DNA from 2 places in the Anoxybacillus sp. P3H1B genome. Region 2 is predicted to be linked to the other one. Evidence: a T-box and tRNA genes for the amino acid it is inferred to sense, from the RefSeq annotation. Region 2 holds a T-box; the other holds one or more tRNA genes.

Region 1 (16,422 bases), on a different contig from region 2:
TATAACAACCCAAGCAGGCGATCAATTTCTTCAAGCATGCTCTGGTTATTTTTTGAAGGAATCGTAATCGTAATCATTGCACAGTCTTTTTTTAGAGATAATAGAACCGTCGGAACAATAAATTTTGCATTTGAAAAATGCGTCCATTTATCTGTTTTCTTTTTTAAAGGATCAAATGAAAAGCCTCCAAATAAAACAGGGGTTGCTTTCTCTTCCTCACCATGCACTTCTGTCATATTTAAAAAATCGTTCCATTTTTCTTCAATGATGGAAAAACGCGGGCCATCTCCCTCCTCATCGATGACATATGTACAGCCTATCCCAGCGTAAACAACCTCGTTTGAACGATCAGACCAATAAAAACGCTCAGAAAACGAGCTCGTTTCTCCCAGCTTAAACAAATAAACTGGGGCAATAGACGGTACGATTCCGCTCCAGCTTACAAACGGCTGACACGCGGATTTTGTTATCATCTCTAGTTTTTTTCGAATTTGATGCTGATATAAAGTCGCCACTGCCATCCCGCTTTCTTGTTATTACTAAACTTTTTGATGAAACTAGATTCCTGAAAAGTTATTATCACTTCCCATTATATATAACAGGAAATAATTTATCTATTCCTAAGGGGTTGACACCTGTGAAGGGTTTACCTACACTTATTTTGAATATTTTTTGAGCTATGCTTTGATTTTATCCTAATATGAGGGGTATGATTTATGCAATCACCATTACCTAAACATCAACCAACACCTTCGTTGAAATACAATCGAAGCTGGCGTGTATGGTGGAACCTGACACGTCCCCATACTTTGACGGCTGCTTTCGTGCCTGTTTCGATTGGAACTGCTTTAGCTTTTCGGGAAACAGCTGTTCATCTTACATTATTTTTGGCTATGCTTATTGCTTCATTATTAATTCAAGCAGCGACCAATATGTTTAATGAGTATTATGATTACAAGCGCGGCTTAGATTCCTCCGAGTCTGTTGGTATTGGCGGAGCCATTGTTCGGGAAGGAATTGCACCTAAAACCGTATTGTTGTTAGCGTTTTCCTTCATCGCAATCTCTATTCTAATTGGTGTATATATTTGTATGAACAGCAGCTGGTGGATTGCTGTCGTCGGCACGATTTGTGTAGCAGCAGGATATTTTTACACAGGCGGACCGATTCCGATTGCTTATACTCCATTCGGAGAGCTTGCGGCAGGATTTTTTATGGGACTTATCATCATTTTAATTTCCTTTTTCATTCAAACAGGAACCATTACATTCGTTCCAATTGTTGTTTCTATTCCAATTGCCATTTTAGTTGGGGCCATTTTGCTTGCTAACAATATTCGCGACCTTGACGGGGATCAGCAGCACGGACGGAAAACCCTTGCAATTTTAATCGGCAGAACCAACGCGATCCGTCTATTAGGAGGGATGTTTATCGTCTCCTTCGCTTGGATGATTGGATTAATAGCTTTACATGTCGTTTCTCCTTGGACGCTGCTTGTTTTCCTAAGCGTGCCGAAAGCTGTGGCAGCTACAAAAGGATTCATTGGAAAAACCAAACCGATTGAAATGATGCCTGCGATGAAAGCGACGGCACAAGCCAATACACAGTTTGGCTTTTTGTTGGCGATTGGGCTGCTCATCGGTCACTGGCTATAACACGGTTGCATAACCGTGTTTTTTTTTATTTTTCGTTCATACTACATCATAAAAGCGAATTTTGAGGAAGGGGTATTTCCTAATGTTAACCAATCAACAAATATCTGCCTTACAGGCACAGCTTCTAAAGGCAAAACAAGAGCTAGAGAATCGCCTTCATCATAATGATCATTTCGGCTTGGAAAGAAGCCATGCCCACGATTCAGTCGGCGAGTTAGCAAGCTACGACAATCATCCAGCTGATGAGGCAACAGAATTGTATGAGCGAGAAAAAGATTTGTCACTTAATGAGCATGCTGAAAGAGAATTAGCTGACATTCATCATGCGTTGGCGGCTATCGATGACGGAACCTATGGCATTTGTGAAACATGCGGAAAGCCGATTCCATATGAACGTCTGGAGGCATTGCCAACGACTACATTTTGCAAGGAGCATAGTGCAGATCAATCCGTTTCACACCAGCGTCCTCTTGAAGAAGGCGTGCTGATGCCCCCATTTGGAAAATTTGATTTTGATCATCGCGATGTTGTAGCGTATGATGCCGAAGATGCCTGGCAAGATGTAGCACAATACGGAACATCCGATACACCATCCGATCTTTGGCAGGATGTGGACCATTATAACGAAGCATACGCAGAAGCAACAGAAAACGTAGGATATGTCGAGGATTTCGAAAACTTTGCTGCTGTTGATTTATATGGTCAGCAGATGGCCGTTTACCCTACGCAGAAACATCAAAGCTTTGAACGTGTATTAGATGAAGAACAGATCATGTCAAATATCGGCGATTTACCAGCATATGAAAAGGAGCCTTATACGCTAGACGAAACTAAACCAAAAAGATCTTAAGATGAAAAAGGCCATGGATCTGCATCCTGTTATAAGCAGCACTGGCCTTTTTATTCGCACACTCAGCTCTCCATCATCCTAAAGCAAAACAGAAAAGCAGCATTTTCAAACATCCTAACCGATATAAAAAACACCTTAACATGTGGGATTTTGCAACGCCTCCCCCTAACGAAGGCAAGCCGCCCGCTCGCCTCCGACTAGCAACATTTCGTCAAGGATTGGTTCGATTTTTAAGTTATATTGATAGAAAAAACATTGGTTTGTTAGTGAAACTAAAAGGGATTTCCTTCCGTATAAAGAATAGATTCATCATAAAAAGTCATTTAGAGGTGAAAAAAATGAATGCACACGACATTGACTACACCCTGCATGGAGATGACATGCAGTTCGTAGAAATCGAATTAGATCCACAAGAAAGTGTTATTGCTGAGGCAGGCGGCATGATGATGATGGAAGATGGAATTGAAATGGAAACGATTTTTGGTGATGGAGCAAGCACCGGCAAAGGATTTCTTAGCAAGCTTGTTGGTGCCGGAAAACGTCTCTTGACCGGAGAAAGTTTGTTCATGACCGTCTTTACGAATAACGGAACAGATAAAAGACGCGTCGCCTTTGCCGCTCCTTATCCCGGAAAGATTATCCCTGTTGATTTAAGCGAGCTAGGCGGTAAAATCATTTGTCAAAAGGATTCGTTCCTTTGCGCTGCTAAAGGAGTCTCCGTCGGCATCGACTTTCAGCGAAAGCTCGGTACCGGCTTCTTTGGCGGTGAAGGGTTTATCATGCAAAAGCTGGAAGGAGATGGACTTGCCTTTTTGCATGCTGGGGGAACCATTTACAAGCGTGAGCTTCAGCCTGGGGAAAAACTGCGAATCGATACGGGTTGCTTAGTCGCTATGACAAAAGAAGTGAACTACGATATCGAGTATGTCGGCAAAATCAAAACAGCCTTTTTCGGCGGAGAGGGGTTATTTTTTGCTACGTTAAGCGGTCCGGGAAGCGTTTGGGTGCAATCGCTGCCGTTCAGCCGTCTCGCTGATCGCATTATCGCTTCCGCTCCAAGCTCAGGTGGCCGATCTGTAGGCGAGGGAAGCATTCTTGGAGGCATTGGAGATTTGCTCAATGGAGACGATTAATCTCTTATGTATAAAAGAGGGCACAGATGGTTCTGTGCCCTCCATACTTCATCCTGCGTCATTGGCTCTATTCCTTGTTTACCAAGCGTTTATTTTCAATCCCGACTGATGTAGTTGAACGGATGATGCGTCAAATGATTGTAGACATAATCAAGATGGACGTTGTCGACAACCTAGAGAACACAGATGGCACTGTGTTCTTCTTGTTCATTAGATAAGAGGATGAATGTCCCATATTTCATTTGCATATTCTTGAATGGTTCGGTCGCTTGAGAAATGGCCCGAATGAGCAATATTGATCGCGCTCATTTCCATCCATTTTTCCCTATCCTGGTACACTTCGGAGATTTTTTCTTGCGTTTCGGCATAATCAGCAAAATCGCGCAGCACAAAATATTCATCATTTTGCATTAAAAGCGAATCGTAAATCGGTTCAAAATGATCGTGCGCGTCTGGAAAAAATCCATTGACTAACTGATCAACGACTTGCTTGATTCTTCGATCATGGTGATAATACTCATGAGAACGATAACCACCATTCTGATAATAATTCAAAACTTCCTCAGCCGTTAATCCGAAGATGAAAATATTCTCCTTGCCTACTTCCTCAAAAATTTCAATATTGGCTCCATCCATCGTGCCAATGGTAATGGCACCGTTCATCATAAATTTCATATTCCCTGTTCCCGAAGCTTCCTTGCTAGCTGTGGAAATCTGCTCGCTAATATCGGCTGCCGGAAAAATATCCTCTGCTAAAGATACGCGATAGTTCTCTAAAAAAATCACTTTCAGCTGTTCATTTGTTTGGGGATCATGATTTACTTTTTCCGCAAGAGAATTAATCAGCTTAATAATTCGCTTCGCATAATAATAGCCTGGCGAAGCCTTTGCCCCGAAAATAAAGGTACGAGGATAAATCGAAAAGCTCGAATCCTCTTTCAATCGATTGTAAAGGTACATAATGTGCAAAACGTTCAAAAGCTGGCGTTTATAAGCATGAAGCCGTTTAACCTGCACATCAAAAATCGAAGACTCGTCAACGGCGATGCCAGTTTGCTCGTAAATGCGTTTAGCTAAAATCGCCTTTCGCTGCTGCTTTACTTTAGCCAATGCTCTTTGAAAAGAGCGGTCTGATGCATAGGACGTTAAATCGAGCAGCGTTTCCGGCCGCTGAATCCACCGTGCTCCAATCGCTTCCGTAATTAACGAAGCAAGCTGCGGATTTGCTTTTAGCAACCAGCGGCGATGCGTAATGCCATTGGTTTTATTATTAAATTTTTGCGGAAATACTTCATAAAATTGCTTCATTTCACGTTTTTTTAAGATTTCCGAATGAAGCTTTGCCACTCCGTTTACACGATAACTTCCGACCACTGCTAAGTGGGCCATTTTAACAAGTCCATGAGCAATAATCGCCATATCCTCAATTCGTTTCCATTCACCTGGATACTTATTCCATAAACCACGACAAAAGCGCTCATTAATTTCTTCGACAATCATGTAAATGCGTGGAAGCAATGGCTGAAAAATATGAATGGGCCATTTCTCTAACGCTTCTGATAATGTTGTGTGATTCGTATAAGACACTGTGTTCGTCGTAATCTCCCATGCATCTTCCCAGCTCATTCCTTCTTCGTCCAACAACACCCTCATTAACTCTGGAATCGCTAAAACTGGATGCGTATCATTCACATGAATGGCTACATGCTTATGCAAGTTAGATAAATTCCCGTACTGACGACGATGAGCGCGAACAATGCTTCCGACACTCGCCGCTACAAGAAAATATTGCTGTTTAAGACGTAAAATTTTCCCCTCATCGTGCGTATCATCTGGATATAGAAATTCTGAAATAGCTTCCGTTTCCCGCTTATACTGCATGATACTTTTATGTTTAGGAAAGGTTTTAGAAGGTTCGGCGCTCCAAAGGCGAAGAGTATTAACCGTTTTGGTTCCATAGCCAATCACAGGCATATCGTAGGGAACAGCTGTTACTTTTTCGCTATCTGTATGACGGAATACCAGCCTTCCTCCTTCATTTGATACCTCTACCTTTCCCCAGAAGTTCACTTCAATTGCTAAATCTTCCTTTCTCACCTCCCAAACATTCCCATGTCTCAACCATTGCTCTGGAAGCTCCACTTGATAGCCATCGACAATTTTTTGATCAAACAGCCCATGCTTATATCGTATTCCACAGCCATGTCCGGGCAAATTTAACGAAGCAAGAGAATCCAAAAAACAAGCGGCAAGGCGGCCAAGACCGCCATTCCCTAGTCCCGCATCCGCCTCGCTTTCCTCAATTTCTTCTAAATCAATGCCCAGCTCTTTTAATCCTTTTTCGACTACATCACGGATTCCAAGATTTAATAAGTTACTTCCCAAAAGACGGCCAAGCAGAAATTCAATGGATAGATAATACACCTGCTTGCTGCTTTTCGCGCGACTCCGCTCATTTGTCCGAATCCAATCCTGGCTTATATATTCGCGAACCATATTCCCTAACGTATGATATTGATCGCGCACGGTCGATTCCTCAAACCGCTTTCCATACATCATCTCAAGTCTTCTTAAAAAAACCATTTTAAACTCTTCTTTGTTAGAGAACATGACTTCCACTCCCAGCCATTAATTCGTCATAAAGCTGATTATACTTAAACGCCGACTGCGCCCAGCTGTAATCTCGGCTCATCGCTTCTTTCACAAGCTTTTCCCATATTTCTTTTTGCTTATAAAATTCAAGCGCTCGACGAATGGTATACAGCATATCATGCGCATTAAAATTTTTAAAACTAAATCCATTGCCTTCACCCGTAAACTCATTAAACGATTGGACAGTATCGTTTAATCCGCCTGTTTCTCGCACAATTGGAATCGCGCCATATCGCAATGCAATTAATTGCGCCAAGCCGCACGGCTCAAACTGGGATGGCATTAAAAATAAATCGGTGCCTGCATAGATTTGATGAGCCAGCTCTTCGTTAAATCCAATATATACTTTTACTTGATGAGGATATGTCATCGCCATTTCATGAAAGAAATGTTCGAACTCCCGATCTCCCGTTCCCAGAACAATAAACTGGACATTTTCCGCAATGATTTCATGAAATACACATTTCACTAAATCAAGTCCTTTTTGCTTCGTTAGACGGGTCACCATGGCGATAATCGGCGTATCTTCTTCGCTGCGCAAACCGAATTTTTGCCTGAGCGCTTGCTTATTAATTTCTTTGCGCGCAATCGTGAACTGATCATATGGAATCGCAATGTGCTGGTCTTTTTTTGGATTATATATTTCATCATCAATTCCGTTTAATATGCCGAAAAGATCGCGTCGGCGAGCTCTCAGAAGCCCATCGAGCTTTTCTCCGTAATATTCCGTTTGAATTTCTTCTTTGTAGGTGGGACTAACAGTCGTAATCATATTTGCAGACACAAGAGCTGCTTTCATAAAGCTGACGTTCCCATAAAACTCTAAATAATCAATCGTAAAATAGCGCTCACTGCTCAAATTAAGCAAATCCTCTAAAATGCCGCGAGGGAAAATCCCTTGAAACTGTAAATTATGAATCGTAAATACCGTGCGGATATGTCCATAAAACGAATTGTTTTTATACTCTTCCCGTAATAAAAATGGAATCATCCCTGTATGCCAATCATGGCAATGAATAATTTGCGGCTGGAAGGAAATAGCAGGAAGTGCATCTAAAACAGCTCGACAGAAATAGGAAAATCGTTCTCCGTCGTCATAATGGCCATATAAACTATCACGTTTAAAATAGTATTCGTTGTCGATAAAATAATAGACAACTCCTTCGTATTCCAGCATTTCAACTCCGCAATATTGACGGCGCCAGCCGACTCGAACAACCAGCTCCGCGACCTTTTTCATTTGCTTTTTAAATTCTTCCGAAATCATTCCATATTTAGGAAGCATCACACGGATATCTGTGCCTAATCGTTTGAGTTCTTTCGGCAACGCGCCAGCTACATCTGCCAAACCGCCCGACTTCACAAAGGGTACGCATTCTGACACAACAAACAAAATTTTCACTGATTCATCAACTCTCCTTGTACAGTTCCTTTACGAACAACAAATGGATGCTGCTCCGAACCTACGATCTTAACGCCATTTTCAACCTTCACATCTTTATCCACAATAACAGAATTCAGCTCGCATTGTTCACCAATATGGCTTTTCTGCATAATAATACTGTTTTTAACAACCGTCCCCTTTTCTATTTTTACTGCTCGAAAAATAATGCTGTTTTCAACATGTCCTTCGATCATGCATCCATTAGCCACTATTGAATTTTTGACAACAGCATTTTCTGTATATTTAGTAGGCGGCGCATCCTTCACTTTTGTATAAATAGGACGCGATTTAACAAATAGCTGATTCCAAATGGTTGGATTAAGCAGCTCTAAGCTATGACGAAAATAGCTTTCGATAGAGTCAATGACAGCCACATATCCATAATGCTCATAATCACATATTTTCAATTGATGAAGATGATCGTGGACAACATCGATGATGCTATTGTAGCCTGTATGAATTCGGTTCGCAATTAAATCCAGAAGGAGAGAGGTTTCTAGCACGAACATTCCAAGCGAACGGCCTTGATGACGTATTTCTGTAATATCGCACTGATTATCGATATGACGCTTTAACACAGCCTCATAGTCAATATTGCAAACGGTATAGCTATTGCAAATGAGCGCATACTTTTGTTTGCTGCGTAAAAAGTAGTCAATATGCTGTTCAAAATGTTGGAAAGCCCCTAAATGATGCGCCGGAATATTTAAATCTGAGGAAGGAAAGAAAAAGAGCCCATCTCGTTTTCGACTCAAATCCCAATTTTTCCCTGAACCTAAATGATCCATCAATGATCGATAGTGATACTTTGGGAAAATAGCGATGCTTTGCATACCTGAGTTCACCATGTTTGATAGGACAAAATCTATTAAGCGGTATCTTCCTGCAAATGGAATTGCTGCAATGGAACGATGCAGCGTCAGCTCATATAGCGACTCCATATACCTTGTGTCATCTATTACCCCTAACATCGTTTTATTCATCGCTGTTCATCCTTTCTCAACGATTTCTGAGCTCTGTGCCTGCAACCATTCTTGTGTAACAAGAAAAATCTCATCATCAAATGCAGACGGGCGAATGACCATTCCCGGCGGGATCTCAAGCTCTGACGGTACAATGGCTCTTTCAATATAGGCATTTTCACCAATCACTACATCCGGCATAATGACACAGTCTCTCACAATCGCTCCCTTTTGAACATAAACTCCCTGAAAAACAACGGAATGGTCAATGGTTCCCTCAATAATGCATCCTTCATTCACCAGCGAGTTAATCACTATTGCATCTGGAGAGATATACTGAGGAGGTTGATTTGGATTAACGGAATAGATCTTCCATGATTGATCAAACAAATTTAATTCACATTCTGGATCTAATAAATCCATATTTGCCTCCCACAGGCTTTTCACTGTTCCGACATCCTTCCAATATCCTTTAAATGGATAAGCCATAAGCCGTTTCTTTTCTTTCAATAATAGCGGAATCACATCTTTGCCAAAGTCATGACTTGAACTCGGATTTTCATTGTCGATTTGCAAGTATTCCTTTAAAACACTCCAATTAAAAATATAAATTCCCATAGAAGCGAGGTTGTTTTTTGGGGCAGACGGTTTTTCTTCAAACTCTACAATCCGCATTTCTTTGTCTGTGTTCATGATACCAAATCGGCTCGCTTCGGCCCAAGGCACTTCAATAACAGAAATCGTCACATCCGCATTTTTGGCGATATGATAATCCAGCATTTTGGCGTAATTCATCTTATAAATGTGGTCACCTGAAAGAATCAACACATATTCCGGATCATACTGCTCAATATAGTTCATGTTTTGATAAATGGCGTGCGCTGTTCCTTCATACCATTTTACCCCAGATGATTCAGAATACGGGGGTAAAACGGTCACTCCTCCATTTCTTCGATCTAAATCCCAAGCGCTGCCAATACCAATATATGAGTGTAGAAGAAGCGGCTGATATTGAGTCAATATTCCTACCGTATCAATACCGGAATTGGAGCAGTTGCTTAGCGTAAAATCAATGATTCGATATTTTCCTCCAAACGGAACGGCTGGTTTGGCTAGCTGTTTGGTCAATGAATTTAATCGACTACCTTGTCCGCCGGCCAACAACATGGCGACGCATCTTTTCTTCACCATCTACACTTCTCTCCCCTCGTTTTTTCATTGGGCGCAACACAGAAATTCCAAAAGGTGGGATAGTCATTTCGATGTGGTATGGTTTTCCATGAAACGGCTCTTCTAGAGCAGTCATCGGTTTTTTATTAATATAACCACATCCTCCATATAGGGAAGCGTCGCTGTTAAAAGCTTCCTTATACGTGGCAAGCAGCGGAACGCCTACCTTGTAATCATGGTATGCCGTTCCAGTAAAGTTACAAACGACAACTAATATATCATTCTCTTTATTGCTTTTTCGAACAAACGAAAAGATGCTCTGTTCAGCGTTATGCACATCAATCCATTCGAACCCTTCTGGCGAATGATCCAGCTCATAAAGAGGCTTATGACGTTTGTAAAACTTTATTAAGTCTTTCACATACACACTCATTTTTCTATGCATCTCAAAATCAAATAACATCCAATCAAGTTGATCCAAATCCTTCCATTCATCAAATTGACCGAATTCCCCTCCCATAAACAATAATTTTTTTCCTGGATGAGTAGCTAAATACCCATATAATAATCGCAGTTGCGCAAATTTCTGCTCATATTCGCCAGGCATTTTATTTAATAATGATTTTTTTCCGTGCACTACCTCATCATGTGAAAATGGCAAAATAAAATTTTCTGAGTATGCGTATAGCAAAGAAAAAGTAACTTTATGATGCAGATATTTACGATGTTCGGGAGCCGCCTCCATATAGGTCAGAATGTCGTTCATCCAGCCCATATTCCATTTATAATTAAACCCTAAGCCTCCTTCATAAGTCGGCGCAGTCACCTTCGGCCAATCTGTAGAATCTTCAGCAATCATTAACAATGAAGGATCATAGGAAAAGACAGCTTCATTTAGTTTCTGCAAAAATTCCACGGCGTAGGGGTTTTTATGAAGGACATGACTGTTGGGCCAATAAAGCATATTAGCTACTGCATCAACGCGAAAGCCGTCAATATGGAAATACTCCATCCAAAATAATGCATTCGAGATGAGAAAGCTTCGAACCTCAGGCTTCCCTAGATCAAAATTGGCTGTTCCCCACACCGGATTCTCACGATCCTGTATATTGACATATTCATATGTTGGGGCTCCATCAAACATGTATAGGCCATGTGCATCTTTACAAAAATGACCAGGGACCCAGTCTAAAATCACTCCTATTCCAGCTTGATGGCACTGATCAATAAAAAACATGAAATCATGTGGAGTTCCATAGCGGCTTGTAGCGGAATAATATCCTGTTCCTTGATATCCCCATGAGCGATCGAGCGGATGCTCAATTAAGGGAAGCAGTTCAATGTGAGTAAACCCATTTTGCACTACATAAGGGATTAGTTCTTCTGCTAGCTCTTGATAGGAGTAAAAGCTTCTATCTTCCTTCTTTTTCCATGAACCTAAATGAACTTCATAAATGAATAACGGTTGATCGTAAGCTGGTTTGCGGCGTTTCTTTCGCTGCCACGCTTTATCATTCCAATGATATCCATCTAATGAATATACAATAGAGGCCGTACGAGGACGAAGTTCGGAATAAAATGCATATGGATCCGCTTTAAGGAGTACTTGCTCATTTTCCGTAAAAATTTCATATTTATATAAGTGTCCCTCTAAATTTTCAGGGATAAATATGGTCCATACGCCTTGATCGTTTATTTTGGTAAGTGGGTGATCTTTCCCGTTCCAGTTGTTAAAGCTCCCTACAAGTCGCACAGCACGCGCATGAGGAGCCCATACACTAAATCTTGTTCCAACCACCCCTTCATTTCTTACGATATGAGCGCCAAACATTTTATAGCTTTTATATAAGCTTCCTTCATGAAACAAATGAACCTCAAAATCTGTGGGATTTGTTGCTATCAACGAGCATCTCATCCTTTCACTATAATTTTTTTATTTTGCCAATATTTCATTACGATCCTAATTGCTCCATGTTAAATGAAAGATGAAGCAGTTTGTTTTTTCTTCTGAACCAACATCTTCTTTTTTCCATTGTCCAACGCCATACACTGCTTCACTTATTGGCTTATCCATTAGTATTTATTTAATTAGATTCGACATTGATTTATAAATTCCTTGATAAAATGTGTTTATATTTTATGACAATTCTCACCAGGAAATTTCATACAAAAAGAGGATGAAGGGATTCTCTTTTTCCCCTGCTTTTGCTTGTTCAATCATTGGATGTCCAAACAATATTATTTTTCAGGCTAAACCATTAGATTCGCGAACAATTTGTTGCTTTGCCACGCGTTTATGTGATGAAAGATAGGCTACAAACCTCTGTGCACACATTCGTCATATTCTTTTCTAGAGTCGCTTTGCTCAATCTTCAAGCTATATTTATTATGATTGACTGATAAACATTCCCTTATCTCGCGCAATTTCCAGCTATATGCCCTTTCTCTTATAGGATGGACACAATAAGGCATTTGCCACTCTCGGAGAACAAGCGGCTATATTATGAACAAAAGATTAAGATAAGAAGCTTTCAAAAATGGTACAAAGCTATGATTTGCAAATTGCTTGTTTACGGCATATAATTTATAATAAATATCTAATGATAATTATTCTAAAAAAGAGGTGTATTATGAGTTACTCTGACTATCATCACCTGCCTCATGTCAAAGAACAAAACAAATCAAAACGAACATTATGGATTACCCTTTCCCTAACGCTGTTTTTTGCCCTTGTTGAAGTCATTGGCGGAGTTTTATCTAATTCGCTTGCACTTCTTTCTGATTCAGCTCATATGGCCTCAGATGTGCTGGCGCTCATTTTGAGTATGGTTGCTCTGTATCTCGCATCGCGGCAGCCCAATAAAACATTTACGTTTGGATATTTGCGATTTGAGATTATTGCTTCCTTTTTAAACGGATTGGCACTTGCAATGATCGCTATTGGCATCTTTATCGAAGGAATTCGACGGTTCATTCATCCTGAGCCTGTTCATTTTCAGCTGATGCTTACAATTGCTACAATTGGGCTGATCGTTAATCTTATCTTAACAATCGTCCTTAGCAGAAGCACAAAAGAAGAGGAAAATTTAAATGTGAAAAGCGCTTTATGGCATTTTATCGGCGATCTTTTGAGTTCAATCGGAGTTATCGCTTCAGCTATTATCATCTATTTCACGGAATTTGCCTTAATAGATCCATTGATTAGTATGATTATAGGAGGAATTATTTTTACAGGAGGAGCAAAAATCATCCGCGAATCGTACTTTATTCTTATGGATTCTGTTCCATCGCAGTTTGATCTTGAGCAAATACGCTCTGACATTAGCGGTATTAAAGGGGTAGAAGATGTACATGACATGCACATTTGGGCGATTTCTTCCGACCATTATTCCTTAACTGCTCACGTATTTATCAATGAACACATTCAGCCATTCTGTGTTATTTTAGCCATTAATGAAATGCTGGAAAGGAAATATAGAATTAAACATTCCACGATTCAAATTGAACATGCTTACTTTCATGATCATGGAGAGTACGGAGAAAAATTTCTTCGCCAAAAAAACAAAGCACCAAAAAAGCCGAGTAGCCCTAACGAATCATTTTGAGTTTAGGGAATATGAACATGAGTAGAAAAATTATGCCGACCTTTCTGTTTTTATGGTCGGCCTTTCTTTGTATTTATTATTTATTTACATTTGACATTTTGTCAAGTTAAAAATTCGGAATAATCAAAAACAGAAATGCACAATATTATATAGATCAAGTTTTTTTATAAATTTTTCTTTCTAAATAATTGGAGGAACGAATATTTTTGAGGCGTATGATGTAACTTATTATGTTAACATAATAGAGTTATACCGTTTTTCCACGGTCGGTGATCGAGCATCATCTCTTCTCCCGTGTGTTTTGAAGATGACACTCGTTTTATCTTTAAATGATTTTATATAAAGTAAAAAACACTATGCTTTAGCACAGTGCTTTTTACTTATGACCCGTACGGGATTCGAACCCGTGTTACCGCCGTGAAAGGGCGGTGTCTTAACCACTTGACCAACGGGCCTTGCATTCAGCAGTGGCGGAGAAGGCGGGATTTGAACCCGCGCGCCGCAAAAACGCGACCTAACGGTTTAGCAAACCGTCCCCTTCAGCCACTTGGGTACTTCTCCAATGGCTCCGCAAGTAGGATTCGAACCTACGACCTACCGGTTAACAGCCGGTTGCTCTACCGCTGAGCTATTGCGGAATAGTGGATAAACACAAAAACTAACGAATCATTATTCATATTTTTCTACTGCCTCTTCCTCTTCAAGACATTCGAAGAAGCACAGTGCGTCGAGGCAACTCGCTGTTTGCTCAGAGAGGAAATGCTCGTCGCTGAGCGATTGCGGAATAGTAGATGAAAACAAAAGCTAACTGACCAATGTTATAGAAGAAATTCACAGAACACCTATAGATGGGCAACACATGTCACCAAACTTTATGCAAAGAAACGCTTTACAAAAAGAAAGATGGGCCTAAGTGGACTTGAACCACCGACCTCACGCTTATCAGGCGTGCGCTCTAACCAGCTGAGCTATAGGCCCGTATACAAGCGGGTGATGGGAATCGAACCCACGACATCAGCTTGGAAGGCTGAGGTTTTACCACTAAACTACACCCGCATAATTATCAAATTTTTTATTACAAATTTCTAGTATCCCGATATACCATGCCTCTTCCTCTACCAGTTCATTCTAAGATGCTTTGTGCGTCGAGGCAACTCGTCGCCTATTCAATGATGTATCGCTCGTGGCTGAGGTTTTACCATTAAACTACATCCGCGCAATTATCAAATCTTTTATCACAAATGTCTTGGGATAATATGTATGGGGCGACTAGTGGGAATCGAACCCACGAATGCCAGAGCCACAATCTGGTGCGTTAACCACTTCGCCATAGCCGCCATTACTTTAATAAATCGATGCCGGCTGCAGGACTTGAACCCGCAACCTACTGATTACAAGTCAGTTGCTCTACCAATTGAGCTAAGCCGGCTTTATCTATAGAACTAACCATAAAAGCACATGTTCTGTGCCTCTTCCTCTTCAAGACATTTCAAGATGTCCAATGCGTCGAGGCAACTCGCAGTCATTTCACCGATGCTCCGCTCGTCTCTACCAATTGAGCTAAGCCGGCATTCATAAGATGCGTTGGATAAAATAAATGGTGGCTCGGGACGGAATCGAACCGCCGACACAAGGATTTTCAGTCCTTTGCTCTACCGACTGAGCTACCGAGCCATACATATTTTATGGCGGTCCCGACGGGACTCGAACCCGCGATCTCCTGCGTGACAGGCAGGCATGTTAACCACTACACTACGGGACCAACCGTTTTATTTGGTTGCGGGGGCAGGATTTGAACCTGCGACCTTCGGGTTATGAGCCCGACGAGCTACCAGGCTGCTCCACCCCGCGATGACAAAATTATATTTTTTTCAATCAATAGTATGTATGGTGGAGGATGACGGGATCGAACCGCCGACCCCTTGCTTGTAAGGCAAGTGCTCTCCCAGCTGAGCTAATCCTCCTAAAAGTGACCCGTACGGGATTCGAACCCGTGTTACCGCCGTGAAAGGGCGGTGTCTTAACCACTTGACCAACGGGCCATTACATGAAATAGTGGCGGAGAGCAAGGGATTCGAACCCTTGAGACGCTGTTAACGTCTACACGATTTCCAATCGTGCTCCTTCGACCACTCGGACAGCTCTCCAAAATGGCTCCGCAAGTAGGATTCGAACCTACGACCTACCGGTTAACAGCCGGTTGCTCTACCGCTGAGCTATTGCGGAATAGTGGATAAACACAAAAACTAACGAATCATTATTCGTATTTTTCTACTGCCTCTTCCTCTTCAAGACATTCGAAGAAGCACAATGCGTCGAGGCAACTCGCTGTTTGCTCAGAGAGGAAATGCTCGTCGCTGAGCGATTGCGGAATATGTTTAATATAAAGCCTAGCAACGTCCTACTCTTGCAGGGGCGTTAGCCCCAACTACCATCGGCGCTGGAGAGCTTAACTTCCGTGTTCGGGATGGGAACGGGTGTGACCTCTCCGCCATCATCACTAGGCTTATTATTTCAAACAGACAAGTATTATTATAATGAGCATTCCGCTCATGTCAAGAATTTTTGAAAACTTTTTTAGTTCTTTCAAAACCAGATAACAGATCATGGAAGAAAGGATAGGCGGTGCTTTTCTTGGTGTCTAGCTCCACTTTTCGTATTGTCTAATTCCAGCTCGCAGCGCCTCGTGGAAAATCATCTCCCTCCATCGACATGCAAGCATGTCTCGTCGGAAGAATATTTTCCTTCCGGCGCTAAGCGCTCGCTTCCACTTTTCGTATTGTCTAGTTCCGCAAGCTGCATCCTACGGTCGTTTCCGCTTCTTCTGTCCCAGTCTCCTGACTTGTCCGTCAGAAGCTTGAACGCCTTATGGATGCAAGCGAGCTTGCTCCCTTTTTCGTATTGGTTAAGTCCTCGATCGATTAGTATCCGTCAGCTGCACGTGTCGCCAC
Region 2 (16,422 bases):
TTATGGTTGTTTTCCCATTTGAGGATTGCCGGAATTCGTGAGAAAAAAATACGTTTTGATAGCATTGTGGATGTTGTGCTTATCTTTGATGATGTTTCACTTTCACTGAAGGGGCTTATTGATAGTGGAAATCAATTGTATGATCCCATCACAAAAACGCCTGTGATGATTACCTGTATCCATGAAATGAAAGATGTATTGCCGCCGCTTATCCTTGAGCAATTTAAACGACAAGACGATTTTCAATGGTTAAATGATCCCATGTTTGAAAAATGGTCCAATCGCTTGCGAATCATTCCTTATCGTGTAATTGGAAAAGAGCAGAGATTTTTATTAGCTATTAAGCCAGATGAAATCATGATTCGCTATGAAGCACAATGGATTCGAGTGTCGAAGGGACTGGTTGGTTTAAATGAAGCAAGCTTATCGACGGACGGGGAATATCAATGCATTGTGCATCCGAAAATGATTCAAGCGGGCAAACGGTTAACCGCTTCATAGGGTTGTTACTATATCATACGCATCTTTATCTAAATTAGAAGGGGGATTTTTTATGAAACGATGGAAACTTCGAATTCTGCATTTATGGTATAAGTTGCTGATCAAACTCGGAATCAAGACCGATGAAATTTATTATATTGGAGGAAGTGAAGCGCTACCGCCACCACTCACGAAAGAAGAGGAAGAGGAATTGCTGCAAAAGCTTTCCTTAGGGGATGAAACGGCTCGATCGCTGCTGATTGAAAGAAATCTGCGCTTAGTCGTTTATATTGCGCGAAAATTTGAAAATACAGGAATCAATATTGAAGATTTAATTAGCATTGGGACTATTGGACTCATTAAAGCGGTCAATACATTTAATCCTGAAAAAAAGATTAAGTTAGCCACTTATGCTTCGCGATGCATTGAAAATGAAATCCTCATGTATTTGCGACGCAATAATAAGGTGAGATCAGAGGTATCGTTTGACGAGCCGCTAAACATTGATTGGGATGGAAACGAGCTGTTATTGTCTGACGTACTTGGAACAGAAGAAGATGTGATTACAAAAGATTTAGAAGCAGATGTGGATCGCCATCTTTTATTAAATGCACTCCGTCAGTTAAGTGATCGTGAAAAACAAATTATGGAGCTTCGCTTTGGTCTTTCTGGCGGAGAAGAAAAAACACAAAAAGATGTAGCCGATTTACTTGGCATCTCACAGTCTTACATATCACGTCTCGAAAAGCGAATTATTAAGCGATTGCGCAAGGAATTCAATAAGATGATGTAAAAAATTGCACATGTCCCATTTTTCCTTAATGGGACATGTGCATATTTTTTCTTCCTAAGGAGATACTGAACAATGACAGCATCTCCTGATAGGAGGGAAAGACTTGACAAGAAACAAAGTAGAAATTTGTGGTGTAGATACATCAAAGCTTCCGGTACTAAAAAACGAGGAAATGAGAGAACTGTTTAAAAAGATGCATGAAGGGGACTTAGAGGCAAGAGAGAAGCTTGTGAATGGCAATTTGCGTCTTGTCCTCAGCGTTATTCAGCGTTTTAATAACCGTGGAGAGTTTGTGGACGATTTGTTTCAAGTCGGTTGCATCGGTCTTATGAAATCGATTGATAATTTTGATTTAAGTCAAAATGTGAGATTTTCAACGTATGCGGTTCCGATGATTATTGGGGAAATTCGTCGCTATTTACGCGACAATAATCCGATTCGCGTATCTCGTTCGTTGCGCGACATTGCGTATAAAGCGCTTCAAGTGCGTGAAAAATTAATAGGGGAGACGCTAAAGGAACCGACAGCTGAGGAAATCGCCAATGTCCTTGGGGTTTCTCATGAAGAGGTTGTATTTGCTTTAGATGCGATTCAAGATCCTGTTTCCTTATTTGAACCGATTTATAATGATGGGGGCGACCCTATCTATGTCATGGATCAACTAAGCGATGAAAAAAATCGCGACAGCCAATGGATTGAGGAAATTGCATTAAAAGAAGGGCTGCGCCGTTTAAATGAACGGGAAAAAATGATTATTCGCAAACGGTTTTTCCAAGGAAAAACGCAAATGGAAGTGGCCGAAGAGATCGGTATTTCACAAGCACAAGTATCGAGATTGGAAAAAGCTGCGATTCGTCAAATGAATAAAAATATTCAAGTATAAGGGCTGTTCATTTTAGAACAGCTCTTTTTTTCGGAAAGCTAGGAGCCATCATATCATATATATTAGTGTATGATGTGGCTTCATCATTTATATGGATGGGGAGTTCATGTGAGGGCATGGATTTATACGTTCGTACGGCAAAGACAAAATATTATATTTACTCCCGACCTGCGAAACATTGCCCATTCTCTTTTCTTGATTGAACAGTTCCAATCTTTCAATTACTCGTGGCAGATTCCGTTATTGTCCTTACGGTGCATAAATGCGAACGGATGTGTAAAAGCCAGTCGCCCGATTGTTCGTGAAATCCGATGATCACTTGCTCAAGCTGTTGAGACATCTATTTTTGCATCATGATTCACTGGTTACATGGGGGTTAAGTTGTATTTATATATGATGAAGTTTGTTTTTTCAGGGTTCGTCTTTTTGATGTTAGGAAGTTTGTGGAAAAACCACAAGGAATTTTCGCTGATGGGCAGGAGCAGCATGACCGTTTTTTCACGATCAAAAATATGGATGGTTCGGATCAGCCTGTTTTTACCGAGTTGGCAATCTATAGAGATGATGAAAGCGGGGGACTCATATGATCAAAATTTCTGAGTTTCAAACAAAAGATGTTGTGAATGTCGCAAACGGAAAAAAGTTAGGGAATATCGGTGATATTGATATCAACTTACAGACAGGACAAATTAATGCATTGATTATTTTGGGATCAGGCAAAGTGCTCGGGTTATTCGGCCGCGAGGCGGAAACAGTCATTCCGTGGCAAAATATTGTGAAGATCGGAGCCGACGTTATTTTAGTCCGTTTAAACGAAAGTGAATAAATAAGGTTATCATCTATAAGCAAACTATGATAAAATAGGAAAAAAAGTGATAAAAATCTACAAAGAGGATGACACTCATGCCAGAAATTTTTCATCAAGATGGCGAAGAATTGCTGATGTTGACAGAATGGCAGAACGTGCTGGCGGGTTTTACGACCAAACAAGGAGGATTCAGCCAGCAGCCGTTTACGACCTTCAATCTTGGTTTGCATGTCGGAGATGTTCAGCCTGCTGTTGTACGCAATCGACAAAAGCTGTCAGAGCTTTTGCAAATTCCGCTAGCAAGATGGATATGCTGCGAGCAAACGCATGACTCACATATTGCCAAAATAACAAAGCAGGATGCCGGAAAAGGAGCAGTGGATATGGAAACAGCGCTTGCTCAGACGGACGGGTTGTATACGAACGAAGCGGAGTTATTATTGGCTCTCTGCTTTGCTGACTGTGTTCCACTTTATTTTGCCGCACCGAACTATGGGCTGGTCGGCGTTGCCCATGCGGGATGGAAAGGAACCGTAAAAAATATCGCCGGCAAAATGGTTCGTCTTTGGTGCGAGCGTGAGCATATTCCGCTTCAGGAAATCATGGTAGCGATTGGACCAGCCATCGGTTCCTGCTGTTACATTGTAGATGACCGCGTGTTGAATGCTGCACAAAATGCATTAGGGGAAAAAAGAGATCTTCCTTATCGAGAAGTCAGTCTAGGACAATATGCTCTTGATTTAAAAGAGCTAAATCGGCTATTGCTTATAAAAGAGGGAGTACTTGCTTCCAATATTCAAGTGTCCGATTATTGCACAAGCTGTGCCGAGGATTTATTTTTTTCCCATCGACGTGACAATGGACAAACTGGAAGAATGATGGCATTTATCGTCAGGAAGGAGGAATAGTGCATGGAATCTGTTCGCAACAACGCAGCCATAATCCGCGCTAACATTGAAACAGCATGCAAACGAGTGAATCGTGATCCCGCCTCCATCCGAATCATCGCGGTAACAAAGTATGTGAGCATTGAACGAGCGAAAGAAGCGCTGACAGCTGGCATAACCGATTTAGGAGAAAACCGTGATGATGGTCTGCTGCAAAAGTATGAAGCCATTGGGCAAAAAGCGACTTGGCATTTTATTGGAACATTGCAATCTCGCAAAGTAAAAGCTATTATCGATAAAGTAGACTATATTCATTCACTGGATCGCCTTTCTCTTGCCCGTGAAATTGAGAAGCGGGCCCTTCAGCCGGTCAGATGCTTTGTGCAGGTGAATGTTTCGGGAGAAGCAACAAAGCATGGGCTGTCTAAGGACGAAGTGCTTCCGTTTATCGAACAATTGCGCAGCTTTTCGAACATCGAGGTTGTTGGATTGATGACAATGGCTCCGTACACGGATGATGAGCCGTTTTTGCGTCAATGCTTTCGGCAATTGAAGCTGTTGCAACAGCGTGTACAAGCATTGGGGATTCCAAACGCTCCGTGCACAGAACTGTCAATGGGAATGTCCAATGATTACATGATTGCAATTGAAGAAGGAGCGACATTTATTCGTTTGGGAACATCGCTTGTTGGAAAGGAACAATAAGGAGGTGCAGAGAGATGGGTTTACTAAAGAAATTTAAAGACTATTTTTTAGAAGAAGATTATGAGGAATATGAAGAAGAATATGAGGAAGAGGAGGAGCTAAATCCTCAACCTGCCGGGAAAGGAACGGCGAAGCAAAATATCGTCAGCCTACAAAGCGTGCAAAAATCATCCAAGGTTGTGTTGATTGAACCAAGAGCTTATGCTGAGGCGCAGGAAATTGCTGATCATTTAAAAAACCGTCGCGCTGTTGTGGTTAATTTGCAGCGAATTCAGCATGACCAAGCGAAGCGAATTGTTGATTTTTTAAGTGGTACCGTTTATGCGATCGGCGGAGACATTCAGCAGGTGGGAACGAGAATTTTTTTATGCACCCCTGACAATGTAGATGTAACCGGCTCAATCTCTGCTGTTTCTGAAGATGAAACATCGATGAAAAGGTGGTAGTTTATGTATAGCTTGCTTTGGTTTTTAACAACGCTCATCGATATCTATTCGTACGCATTAATTGTGTACATTTTAATGTCGTGGTTTCCAAATGCTCGCGATACAAAGATCGGCCGGCTTTTAGCGACGATTTGCGAGCCATATTTAGAACCGTTTCGCCGCATTATTCCACCTATTGGAATGATTGATATCTCGCCTATTGCTGCGTTTTTAGTGTTAAATTTTGCAACGAGAGGCTTGCATGCTCTGTTTAATATGCTACATTTAGTGTAGGGAATCCATCATAAGGGTTCCCTTCTTTATGAGAAGGTGTCAGGATGATGAATTTATATCAGCATTTCCGCAAAGAAGAGCATCATTTTATCGATCAAGTGCTGGAATGGAAAGAGTTTGTCAAAAATCACTATTGTCCAAAGCTAACCGATTTTCTTGATCCGCGCGAACAAGAAATCGTTCGGATGGTGATTGGAAGCGATGAAGATGTGAAGCTGTCTTTTTTTGGAGGAGCGCCATTTACTGAAAGAAAAAGAGGCCTTTTATATCCCCCATACTTTCAGCCGGGGGAGGAGGATTTTGCGCTTACTCTATTTTCTATAGGCTATCCGAGCAAGTTTGTATCGCTGGAGCATCGGCAAGTGCTTGGATCCCTGATGTCTCTTGGATTAAAGCGAGGGAAATTCGGCGATATTTTAATGAAAAACGGCGATCTTCAATTTATTGCCGCATCGGAAATCGCTGACTATGTTCTCCTTCATTTGCATATGATCGGGGGCACGAAAATTTCTCTTAAGGAAAAACCATTCACCCAAATCATTGCTTTAGAAGAACAGTGGAAGGAAGCATCTATAACGGCTTCATCGCTGCGGCTCGATGCTGTATTAGCGCAGGCCTTTGGTGTATCCAGACAAAAAATTCAATCGCTCATTGAAAACGGTCTTGTAAAGGTGAATTGGAAAACAGTGGATCAAGCGCATTGGGAATGCAGGGAAGGCGATGTTTTGTCTGCCCGTGGATTCGGACGTCTTAAAATGATTGCAATCGATGGAAAAACAAAAAAAGAACGATGGCGCATTCAAGTGGGAATGCAAAAATAATGAAGCAATTGCAGGAAATCGCCGAAATGTGTCGAAAATGAAATATAACCTGTGGTGCTAGTTGGACATTACATGCAACGATGATCGATATCACTCGATCGCTCAACATTTGTTCCTGTGTGAGCAGGCGATGATCCGCTTTCGACGGTCGGCGCGATCACGCCAAGCGCAACCGAGGCAAGGAACCAACTTGCCTTCTGGTCGTGAGATTTAATAGGTACCGTTCGTTCATCTAGTATACATCACATCATAAGTGAATCGATTTGATCTAGCACTGCGAGTAAATATAAGGAATTATGCAGACGGAGGTGGCATTCGTGCCTTTAACGCCATTAGATATTCATAATAAAGAATTCAGCAAAGGATTCCGCGGGTATGATGAAAACGAAGTAAACGAGTTTTTAGATCAAGTCATTAAAGACTATGAAATGATTATTCGCGAAAAAAAACAGCTCGAGGAAAAGGTATCTGAATTAACGGAAAAGCTTAATTACTTTACAAATATTGAAGAAACGCTTAATAAATCTATTTTGATTGCCCAGGAAACGGCGGAAGAAGTGAAGCGAAATGCGCAAAAAGAGGCTAAGCTTATCATCAAAGAAGCCGAAAAAAACGCTGATCGCATCATTAGCGAAGCGCTTGCAAAATCGCGGAAGATTGCACAGGAGATCGAAGAGCTTAAACGTCAATCCAAAGTGTTCCGTACGCGCTTTCGCATGCTCGTGGAAGCCCAGCTTGAAATGTTGAACAACGGAGATTGGGACCATTTAATGGAGTATGAGGTCAAGGAAATTGAAGTGGAAGAACATGAAAAATTGAGCCAATCTTGACGGATTTTGTCCTTTTCGCATATAATCAAAATAACTATTGATCATGTGTATCTATAAAGAGGATCAAATGTGCTTTTTAACGGATTTCCGAAAGAAGTCTCCCTCCTCAAGGAACGTGAAGGACATAGCCCCTTGAGTAGGCGGGAGATGAATTTTGGTGGGCGTCAGCCAAAACGCATGATAGAATAAATGTATATCATGTTCTTTGTGAACGGGATATGAGGGGGCATGGAGAAAATCGCATACGAAAACCAAGCAAAGCCTTCCATGCGTAAAATATCCAAGGCACGAAAGAACCCCGACTAGGGTTGGAACGACCCGAAGTAACGCTCAGGAAGACGAAAGGTTCTTTTGTCGTAGAACTGAGAAGCTCCCACTTCAAGCGTTAGCTAAGTGGTGAGTAGTTTACCAGCTGTGCAGCTGAATGAAGGCGTATGAATGGATGACCATTCAAGTATAAGATACAATATTGTGATCAACGATGAAAGGGACAGTAGCTCTTTCATATGCTTATTGTAGCGAGCTGGGGACGGTGGAAGCCCGGCATAAGCGAAAGAGTGAAGATCACCCTGGAGTTCCCACGCTGAATTGGTGAGTAAGCGATGGCGCGTCATTCCCGTTACGAATGTAAAGAGGGCTATCATACATAGCCAATAAGGGTGGTACCGCGAGGCCGTTCTCGTCCCTTTTGGGAGAGAGCGGCTTTTTATATTTGATGATGATGAAGATGGAGGAATGTGGAGATGGACTATAAAGATACATTATTGATGCCGCAAACAAATTTTCCAATGCGTGGAAATCTCCCGCGGCGCGAACCGCAAATGCAAACAAAATGGGAAGAGATGGATATCTATCGAAAAGTTCAGGAGCGCACGAAAGGACGTCCGCTATTTGTGCTGCATGATGGCCCTCCATATGCAAATGGTGATATCCATATGGGGCATGCGCTCAATAAAATTCTCAAAGATTTTATCGTTCGCTATAAATCAATGAGCGGTTACTGTGCTCCATATGTTCCTGGTTGGGATACACATGGGTTGCCAATTGAAACAGCCTTGACAAAAAATAAAGGTGTCAACCGCAAGACAATGAGTGTTGCGGACTTCCGTAAACTTTGTGAAGAGTATGCTTATGAACAAATTGACAGTCAGCGTCAGCAATTTAAGCGTCTCGGGGTTCGCGGTGATTGGAACAATCCATATGTCACATTAAAGCCGGAATATGAAGCTCAGCAAATCAAAGTATTTGGCGAGATGGCGAAAAAAGGGCTCATTTATAAAGGCCTAAAGCCTGTATACTGGTCTCCATCCAGCGAATCAGCATTAGCTGAAGCAGAGATTGAATATAAAGATAAACGCTCTCCATCTATTTATGTGGCTTTCCCTGTTAAAGATGGAAAAGGCGTTCTTGAAGGTGACGAGAAAATTATCATTTGGACAACGACCCCTTGGACGATTCCTGCTAACTTAGGAATTGCCGTCCATCCGAACTTAGAATATAGCGTTGTTCGAGTCAATGATGAAAAATATGTAGTTGCTTCTGCTCTCCTCCCTTCGGTCAAAAAAGAAATTGGCTGGGAGGAAGCGGAGGTGATCAAAACACTGAAAGGAAACGAGCTTGAGTACGTCGTAGCGAAGCATCCGTTTTATGAACGTAATTCACTCGTCGTTTGCGGTGAACATGTTACAACCGATGCAGGAACAGGATGCGTCCATACAGCGCCGGGACATGGGGAGGATGATTTCCTCATCGGACAAAAATATCATCTCGGCGTGCTTTGTCCGGTTGATGAACGAGGCTATATGACAGAGGAAGCCCCGGGATTTGCAGGATTGTTCTACGATGATGCCAACAAAGCTGTGACAGAAAAGTTAAAAGAAGCGGGTGCATTATTAAAACTGCAGTTTATTACGCACTCATACCCACACGATTGGAGAACAAAGCAACCGACCATTTTCCGGGCAACAGCACAATGGTTTGCTTCCATTGATCAAATTCGCGATGAATTACTAAAAGCTGTTCAAGAGACTAAATGGATCCCTGCTTGGGGAGAAACGCGTTTATATAACATGGTTCGTGACCGAGGCGACTGGTGTATCTCGCGACAACGCGCATGGGGAGTACCGATCCCGGTCTTTTATGCAGAGGACGGTGAGCCAATCATCACGGATGAAACGATTGAACACGTATCCAACCTATTTAGACAATATGGTTCAAACATCTGGTTTGAGAGAGAAGCAAAAGATTTGCTTCCAGAAGGCTTTACTCATCCATCAAGCCCGAATGGCATTTTTACAAAAGAGACAGACATTATGGATGTGTGGTTTGATTCAGGCTCATCACATCAAGCTGTTTTAGAGGAACGTGATGATCTGCAGCGCCCAGCGGACCTTTATCTGGAAGGATCTGACCAATATCGCGGCTGGTTTAACTCTTCGCTTTCCACAGCTGTTGCTGTGACGGGAAAAGCACCATATAAAGCCGTATTAAGCCATGGCTTTGTGCTTGACGGGGAAGGACGCAAGATGAGTAAGTCACTTGGAAATGTCGTCGTTCCAGCGAAGGTCATGGAACAATTAGGAGCCGATATCCTACGGCTTTGGGTTGCTTCGGTTGATTATCAGGCAGATGTGCGTATTTCTGATAACATTTTAAAACAAGTAGCGGAAGTATATCGAAAAATTCGCAATACATTCCGTTTCTTGCTTGGCAACTTATTTGATTTTGATCCGCAAATTCATGCGGTCCCATTGGCAAAGCTGCGCGAAGTGGACCGCTATATGCTGGTGAAATTAAATCAATTAATCCAAAAGGTAAAGCATTCATATGAAAGATATGAATTTGCTACCATTTATCACGATATCAATAATTTCTGTACAGTAGATTTGAGTGCGTTCTATCTCGATTTTTCAAAAGATGTTCTTTATATTGAAACAGCTGATCATCAAGAACGCCGCTCTATTCAAACGGTTCTGTATGAGACGCTCGTCGCCTTAACGAAGCTTATGGCTCCAATTTTACCGCATACAGCCGATGAGGTATGGGGGCATATTCCGAATCGAAAAGAAAAGGAAGAGAGCGTCCAGCTTGTTGATATGCCGGAAGTGCAAGAGCTGGAAGGAGCCGATCAGCTGCTAAAAAAATGGGATGAGTTTATGAGTGTGCGCGATGATGTTCTAAAAGCATTAGAGATCGCACGAAATGAAAAAGTGATTGGTAAGTCATTGACAGCTAGCTTAATGGTTTATCCAACTCCGGAAACAAAGCAGCTGCTTGATTCCATCGCGGAAAGCTTGAAGCAGTTATTTATCGTTTCTGGATTTACGGTGGCAGGAGATTATGCCGAAGCGCCAGCAGAAGCACAAAAATTTGCGAGCATGGCGATTGTCGTCCAACAGGCAAAAGGAGACACTTGCGAGCGCTGCTGGGTTGTCACACCAGAAGTCGGCCAAGATAAAGAGCATCCGACTTTATGCCCACGCTGCGCGCAAATTGTTAAAGAATATAGCCAAGCATAAGAGGTCACGTTACAGCAAAAAGGCTGCCGTCACAGGCAGCCTTTTTTAGCTGATGCGCCGTTCGCGAAGCCTTTCGCTGTTGAACGACGTATATATAAGGGATTCATAATTCCGGCATTGACTCCATTTGCGAATGATCGAGATTAAACGAAAAGATGAAACATGTCGCCTATTCAAAAGCCGATTCGATTTTATGACGGTTGTCCGCCTGTCATATTGGTTCATTGGATCGGGGGTTTTGATATATTTATTGATATGGTTACCCGGGATTACATTGCGAAAATGGAAAGAGCGAAAGGTTCGCTCAATTGTATATAAGAGAAGAGCAATGTGTGCGAGGCCCGGCAGGTTTTGGACATATGCAAAAGCGTCTAAACATGCATTGTCTATTATTCGTCGGTTATGCTACAATTCATAAAGTACATATGTCAAGTTGTGGAGGGAGTTGCGTGTTTTATTATTTGATCGCCCTGATTGTCATTATCATTGACCAGTTTACAAAGTGGCTCGTGGCTACACGCATGCAAATAGGAGAAAGCATTTCAGTGATTCCGAATGTGCTTTATATTACGTCCCATCGAAATCGTGGCGCGGCGTGGGGAATTTTACAAGGTCAATTTTGGCTATTTTATTTAATTACGATCATTGTTGTGATCGGGTTAGTGTTCTATATTCGGCGTCTGCCGCGCGAAGAGCGTCTGTTTGGTGTCGCTCTTGGCTTTATGCTCGGCGGAGCGATCGGCAATTTTATTGACCGATTAGTTCGCAAGGAGGTTGTGGATTTTATTCATACATATATTTTTACTTATAATTTCCCGATTTTTAACATTGCGGATTCCGCCTTATGCATCGGGGTAGCCCTTGTCTTTTTACAAACCTTTATTGGCGGAGCGAAGAAAAAGGAGAATCAGTAATGGATGTAATACAGTTTCAGATTGAGGAAGCGTATGACCGCGAACGAATTGATAAAGTCATTGCTGCTTTAAATGGCGAATGGTCTCGCTCACAGGTTCAGCAATGGATCAAAGATGGACTTGTGACCGTCAACGGAACGGAAATAAAAGCGAATTATAAATGTTCTGTCGGGGATGAAGTAGCGGTGGAACTTCCAGAGCCAGAACCACTGGATGTAGAGCCGGAAGAGATGTCATTAGACATTTATTATGAGGATGCCGATGTTTTGGTTGTAAACAAACCGAGAGGAATGGTTGTCCATCCAGCACCAGGTCATATGAGGGGGACGCTGGTTAACGGTTTGCTTGCCCATTGCAAGGATTTATCAGGCATTAACGGCATACTTCGTCCTGGAATTGTTCATCGGATTGATAAAGACACATCTGGTTTGCTTATGGTAGCAAAAAATGATATGGCGCATGAAGCGCTGGTCAATCAGCTTGTTCATAAAACCGTCACGCGTAAATATAAAGCTATCGTTCACGGAGTCATTCCTCATGATTACGGTACGGTCGATGCTCCGATTGGCCGCGATCAACATGATCGTCAAAGCATGGCTGTTGTGGAGAATGGAAAGGAAGCTGTGACGCATTTTCGTGTTCTAGAGAGATTTTCTAATTTTACGTTTATTGAATGTCAACTAGAAACGGGAAGAACGCATCAGATTCGCGTTCATATGAAATATATTGGTTATCCGCTTGCCGGAGATCCAAAATATGGACCTAAAAAAACACTACCGATCAATGGACAGGCACTGCATGCAGGTGTACTTGGATTTACTCATCCACGGACAGGAGAGTATTTAGAATTCGAAGCACCGCTTCCGCATGAATTTGTCGAGGTTTTGGACATGCTTAGAAATAATCGTTGACAAAAGCTTTATCCGCTTTTACAATAAAGCTAAGTGAATAGTAGTCCTTTAAAATCAGTCCCGTGAGGCTGAGAAGGAGCCGGATCTAAATACAGCAAATGTGGTTGTTTTCTGCCCTCTCACCGATCGGTGGGAGGGTTTTTTGCGGAGGTGAAAAAAATGCAAAAGGCAGTAGTGATGGATGAACAGGCGATTCGCCGGGCCCTGACGCGCATTGCTCACGAGATTATTGAGCGAAATAAAGGAATTGAAAACTGTGTGCTTGTCGGCATTAAAACGCGCGGCATTTACTTAGCCAAGCGGCTGGCGGAGCGAATTGAACAGATCGAAGGCGCGGCGATGCCTGTCGGAGAGCTTGATATTACGCTATATCGCGATGATTTAACGGTAAAAACAGGCGATAAGGAACCGCTTGTAAAAGGATCTAATATTTCGTTTGATGTGACAAACCAAAAGGTTGTACTTGTAGATGACGTCTTATTTACGGGGCGGACGGTGCGTGCGGCCATGGATGCCATCATTGATTTTGGGCGTCCGGCGCAAATCCAGCTGGCTGTGCTGATTGACCGCGGTCACCGTGAACTGCCGATCCGCGCGGATTTTGTTGGCAAAAATGTACCGACCTCGAGTTCAGAAATTATTGTAGTAGAATTAAAAGAAGTGGATCAAGTGGATCAAGTCACCATTCATGAGAACGTGTAACCGCCCTTTTAAAGGCAGTCCTGAGAGACTGACAAAGGGGGTCAAATTGGTCTGCCGATTTTTTAGGCAACGATTGCACCCTCTTTGCATCATCTGGGCAAAGAGGGGTTTTTTTATGACTCAATCATAGTCGGAAGGAGATTGAAAAAACAATGAATAAGCCTGTATTGGGAATTAAAGATAGACCTTCGCCAGTTCAATGGTTGACGCTTAGTCTTCAACATCTGTTTGCCATGTTTGGCGCGACCATTTTAGTGCCTTATCTTGTCGGTTTAAGCCCTTCAATGGCTCTCATTTCCAGCGGTCTCGGAACACTCGCGTTTTTAATGATTACAAAATGGCAAGTTCCGGCCTATCTCGGTTCCTCCTTTGCCTTTATCTCACCGATTATTGCAGCAAAAGCGGCAGGAGGTCCTGGAGCAGCCATGGTTGGCAGCTTCTTAGCCGGTGCTGTCTATGGAATTGTCGCTTTAGTCATTAAAAGAGCCGGCTATCGTTGGATTATGAAATTATTGCCTCCGATTGTTGTCGGTCCTGTGATTATTGTCATCGGCCTCGGCCTTGCGAATACAGCCGTTGGCATGGCAATGAACGGTCCAGATGGAAAATATAATCTCACTTATTTTTCTGTAGCGCTTGTGACGCTTGCGGCAACCATTATCTGTTCCGTCTATTTGCGCGGTTTGCTTAGTTTAGTGCCAATTCTTATCGGGATTGTGGTTGGATATGTGTATTCTCTAGCAGTAGGAGTGGTGGATTTGTCTCCGATTGCTAAAGCTAAATGGCTTGAAATGCCAGATTTCTTGATTCCTTTTGTTGATTATCCTGTGCATGTAACGGGAAAGATTATTTTGCTGATGGTTCCGGTAGCGCTTGTCACATTGTCTGAACATATTGGCCATCAACTTGTATTAAGTAAAGTTGTTGGACAAGATTACATTAAAAAGCCTGGATTGCATCGCTCGATTTTGGGCGATGGAACAGCGACGATGATTTCTGCCTTAATTGGCGGACCGCCAAAAACGACATATGGAGAAAATATTGGTGTGCTTGCCATCACACGAGTGTATAGCGTGTATGTGCTGGCTGGCGCAGCGGCGTTCGCTATTATCTTTGGATTTATCGGAAAGGTGACCGCTTTAATCAGTACGATCCCAACCCCGGTTATGGGCGGAGTTTCGATCCTGCTGTTTGGAATTATCGCATCGTCCGGGTTGCGCATGCTCGTCGATAGCAAAATTGACTTTGGAGATAAACGAAACTTAGTGATTTCCTCTGTCATCTTGGTGATTGGCATTGGCGGAGCCATCTTAAAAGTGTCTGAGAATTTCCAGATTCAAGGAATGGCATTAGCGGCTATCAGCGGTGTTATTTTGAACTTGCTTTTGCCTGGACGCCCAGAAATAAATGAAAATATGTTTGAACTTGAAGAAAATAAAGATCATGTCGCGTAGTGCCGCCTTTTAATTAAGTCCTGTGAGACTTAAAAGGGTGTTGCTGTTCGCGCAAAAAAGAAATGAAAGTCATCATATGGCTTTCTTTCTGCACACCTTTTTGCGCCCAAAACTGTAGCACCCTGTCGAGTAAGGCAGGGTGCTTTTTTATAAAACAGGAGGGAATAAAATGAGCCATTTGCTTACCTTATCGGAATTGTCGCTCGATGATATACAAAATCTGCTTCATGAAGCAGAAAGGTTTCGACAGGGAGCCAGTTTTGCCAGTTCAAAACCGTTTTTTGTGGCGAACTTGTTTTTTGAACCGAGCACAAGAACAAAATGTAGCTTTGAAGTAGCAGAAAGAAGACTAGGACTCCATGTCGTACCATTCGATGCAGAAATGTCAAGCGTTCAAAAAGGAGAGACATTATATGACACGATCCATACGCTGGAGTCGATTGGCGTGCAGACGGTCGTCATTCGCCATCCAGAGGACCGCTATTTTGAAACACTCCGCCATTCGATTCACATTCCAATCATCAATGCAGGGGATGGATGTGGCCATCACCCGACCCAATCATTGTTAGATTTGATGACCATCCAGCAAGAATTTGGAACGTTTCAAGGGATCACCGTTGCGATTGTCGGGGATATTCGCCATAGCCGAGTCGCTCGCTCGAATGCTGAAATATTGACAAGACTGGGTGCGACTGTCCTTTTTTCAAGTCCGGAGGAATGGAAGGATGAACGAAATGGTTATGGCACTTATGTTGATTTGGATGTGTCTGTAAAAGAGGCGGATGTCATCATGCTGCTTCGGATTCAGCACGAACGTCATGGAGGGAAGATGGGACTGACGAAAGAACAGTACCATCAACAATACGGATTAACGGTGGAACGGTCGCAAAAAATGAAAACGCGCAGCATCATTTTGCATCCCGCTCCTGTCAATCGCGGCGTTGAAATTGCTAGCGAGCTTGTCGAGTGCGAACGGTCGCGTATTTTTAAGCAAATGGAAAACGGCGTTTATGTGCGCATGGCGGTATTAAAAAGAGCTGTGGAAACTTGTGAAGGAGGAATCAAGCATGGCGGTTATTTTAAAAAATGCTCGTTTGCTTAATGAAGAAGGAGAGCTTGTGGCGACAGAGGTGAAAATGGTTGGGGATGTCATTACAGAGATCGCATCTCGCATTGATGCAGGAGAAGAGGATGAACAGGTAGATGTCGGCGGCCAGCTGCTCGCTCCAGGTTTGATCGATTTGCATGTCCATTTGCGTGAGCCGGGCGGTGAGCATAAGGAAACGATCGCATCAGGTTCATTAGCAGCGGCGAAAGGAGGATTTACAACGATTGCGGCCATGCCGAATACTCGTCCGGTTCCTGATACAAAGGAACAAATGGAATGGCTTCAAGAACGCATTCGCCAAACAGCCTATGTGAACGTCCTTCCATATGCTTCGATCACGATTCGCCAGCTTGGGAAGGAACGGACTGATTTTGCAGCGTTAAAGGCATCTGGGGCTTTCGCTTTTACGGATGATGGAGTAGGTGTGCAGAATGCGCGCATGATGTATGAAGCCATGAAGGAAGCAGCTGCCTTAGATATGGCTATTGTTGCCCATTGCGAAGAGGAAACACTTACATATAAGGGCTGTGTTCATGATGGGGAGTTCGCACGAAAATACGAACTCTTGGGCATCCCATCGATTGCCGAATCCGTTCATATTGCTCGCGATGTTTTATTGGCTGAAGCGGCTGGATGCCATTATCATGTTTGCCACATCAGCACAAAGGAATCTGTACGTGTGGTGCGTGAAGCCAAACGTGCTGGTATTCGCGTGACGGCCGAAGTGACGCCGCATCATCTCCTGCTTTGCGATGAAGATATTCCGGAGCTGGATGCCAATTTTAAAATGAATCCTCCGTTAAGAAGCAAAGAAGATCGCGCTGCATTGATCGAGGGACTGCTTGATGGGACGATCGATTTTATCGCGACTGACCATGCGCCGCATACG

What was found. The T-box of region 2 lies ahead of ileS (isoleucine--tRNA ligase). A T-box ahead of a tRNA ligase gene usually reads a tRNA of that ligase, here a tRNA-Ile.
Region 1: it encodes a tRNA-Ile, which carries the amino acid that the T-box ahead of ileS (isoleucine--tRNA ligase) is inferred to sense. The anticodon was not compared.

Annotation. Positions count from the first base shown of each region.
Region 1 covers NZ_LPUG01000024.1:70-16,491, reverse strand. The annotation lists gene AT864_RS14230 (isochorismate synthase MenF) at 1-515, opposite strand, end outside; gene AT864_RS14225 (1,4-dihydroxy-2-naphthoate polyprenyltransferase) at 717-1,655, shown strand; gene AT864_RS14220 (yteA family sporulation protein) at 1,738-2,505, shown strand; gene AT864_RS14215 (TIGR00266 family protein) at 2,844-3,638, shown strand; gene AT864_RS14205 (glycogen/starch/alpha-glucan phosphorylase) at 3,849-6,248, opposite strand; gene glgA (glycogen synthase GlgA) at 6,238-7,692, opposite strand; gene AT864_RS14195 (sugar phosphate nucleotidyltransferase) at 7,689-8,717, opposite strand; gene AT864_RS14190 (glucose-1-phosphate adenylyltransferase) at 8,724-9,887, opposite strand; gene glgB (1,4-alpha-glucan branching enzyme) at 9,838-11,781, opposite strand; gene AT864_RS14180 (cation diffusion facilitator family transporter) at 12,497-13,471, shown strand; tRNA gene AT864_RS14175 (tRNA-Glu) at 13,855-13,926, opposite strand; tRNA gene AT864_RS14170 (tRNA-Ser) at 13,940-14,032, opposite strand; tRNA gene AT864_RS14165 (tRNA-Asn) at 14,035-14,109, opposite strand; tRNA gene AT864_RS14160 (tRNA-Ile) at 14,376-14,449, opposite strand; tRNA gene AT864_RS14155 (tRNA-Gly) at 14,457-14,527, opposite strand; tRNA gene AT864_RS14150 (tRNA-His) at 14,733-14,808, opposite strand; tRNA gene AT864_RS14145 (tRNA-Thr) at 14,828-14,900, opposite strand; tRNA gene AT864_RS14140 (tRNA-Phe) at 15,070-15,145, opposite strand; tRNA gene AT864_RS14135 (tRNA-Asp) at 15,158-15,233, opposite strand; tRNA gene AT864_RS14130 (tRNA-Met) at 15,246-15,322, opposite strand; tRNA gene AT864_RS14125 (tRNA-Val) at 15,360-15,435, opposite strand; tRNA gene AT864_RS14120 (tRNA-Glu) at 15,442-15,513, opposite strand; tRNA gene AT864_RS14115 (tRNA-Ser) at 15,528-15,618, opposite strand; tRNA gene AT864_RS14110 (tRNA-Asn) at 15,623-15,697, opposite strand; rRNA gene rrf (5S ribosomal RNA) at 15,860-15,976, opposite strand; partial or broken rRNA gene AT864_RS14100 (23S ribosomal RNA) at 16,373-16,422, opposite strand, start outside.
Region 2 covers NZ_LPUG01000011.1:216,609-233,030, forward strand. The annotation lists gene spoIIGA (sigma-E processing peptidase SpoIIGA) at 1-501, shown strand, start outside; gene sigE (RNA polymerase sporulation sigma factor SigE) at 554-1,273, shown strand; gene sigG (RNA polymerase sporulation sigma factor SigG) at 1,377-2,156, shown strand; gene AT864_RS05235 (YlmC/YmxH family sporulation protein) at 2,740-2,982, shown strand; gene pgeF (peptidoglycan editing factor PgeF) at 3,060-3,872, shown strand; gene AT864_RS05245 (YggS family pyridoxal phosphate-dependent enzyme) at 3,876-4,556, shown strand; gene AT864_RS05250 (cell division protein SepF) at 4,571-5,002, shown strand; gene AT864_RS05255 (YggT family protein) at 5,006-5,275, shown strand; gene AT864_RS05260 (RNA-binding protein) at 5,323-6,096, shown strand; gene AT864_RS05265 (DivIVA domain-containing protein) at 6,414-6,926, shown strand; T-box leader at 7,399-7,616, shown strand; gene ileS (isoleucine--tRNA ligase) at 7,670-10,444, shown strand; gene lspA (signal peptidase II) at 10,894-11,358, shown strand; gene AT864_RS05280 (RluA family pseudouridine synthase) at 11,358-12,269, shown strand; gene pyrR (bifunctional pyr operon transcriptional regulator/uracil phosphoribosyltransferase PyrR) at 12,429-12,971, shown strand; gene AT864_RS05290 (solute carrier family 23 protein) at 13,124-14,425, shown strand; gene AT864_RS05295 (aspartate carbamoyltransferase catalytic subunit) at 14,595-15,527, shown strand; gene AT864_RS05300 (dihydroorotase) at 15,493-16,422, shown strand, end outside.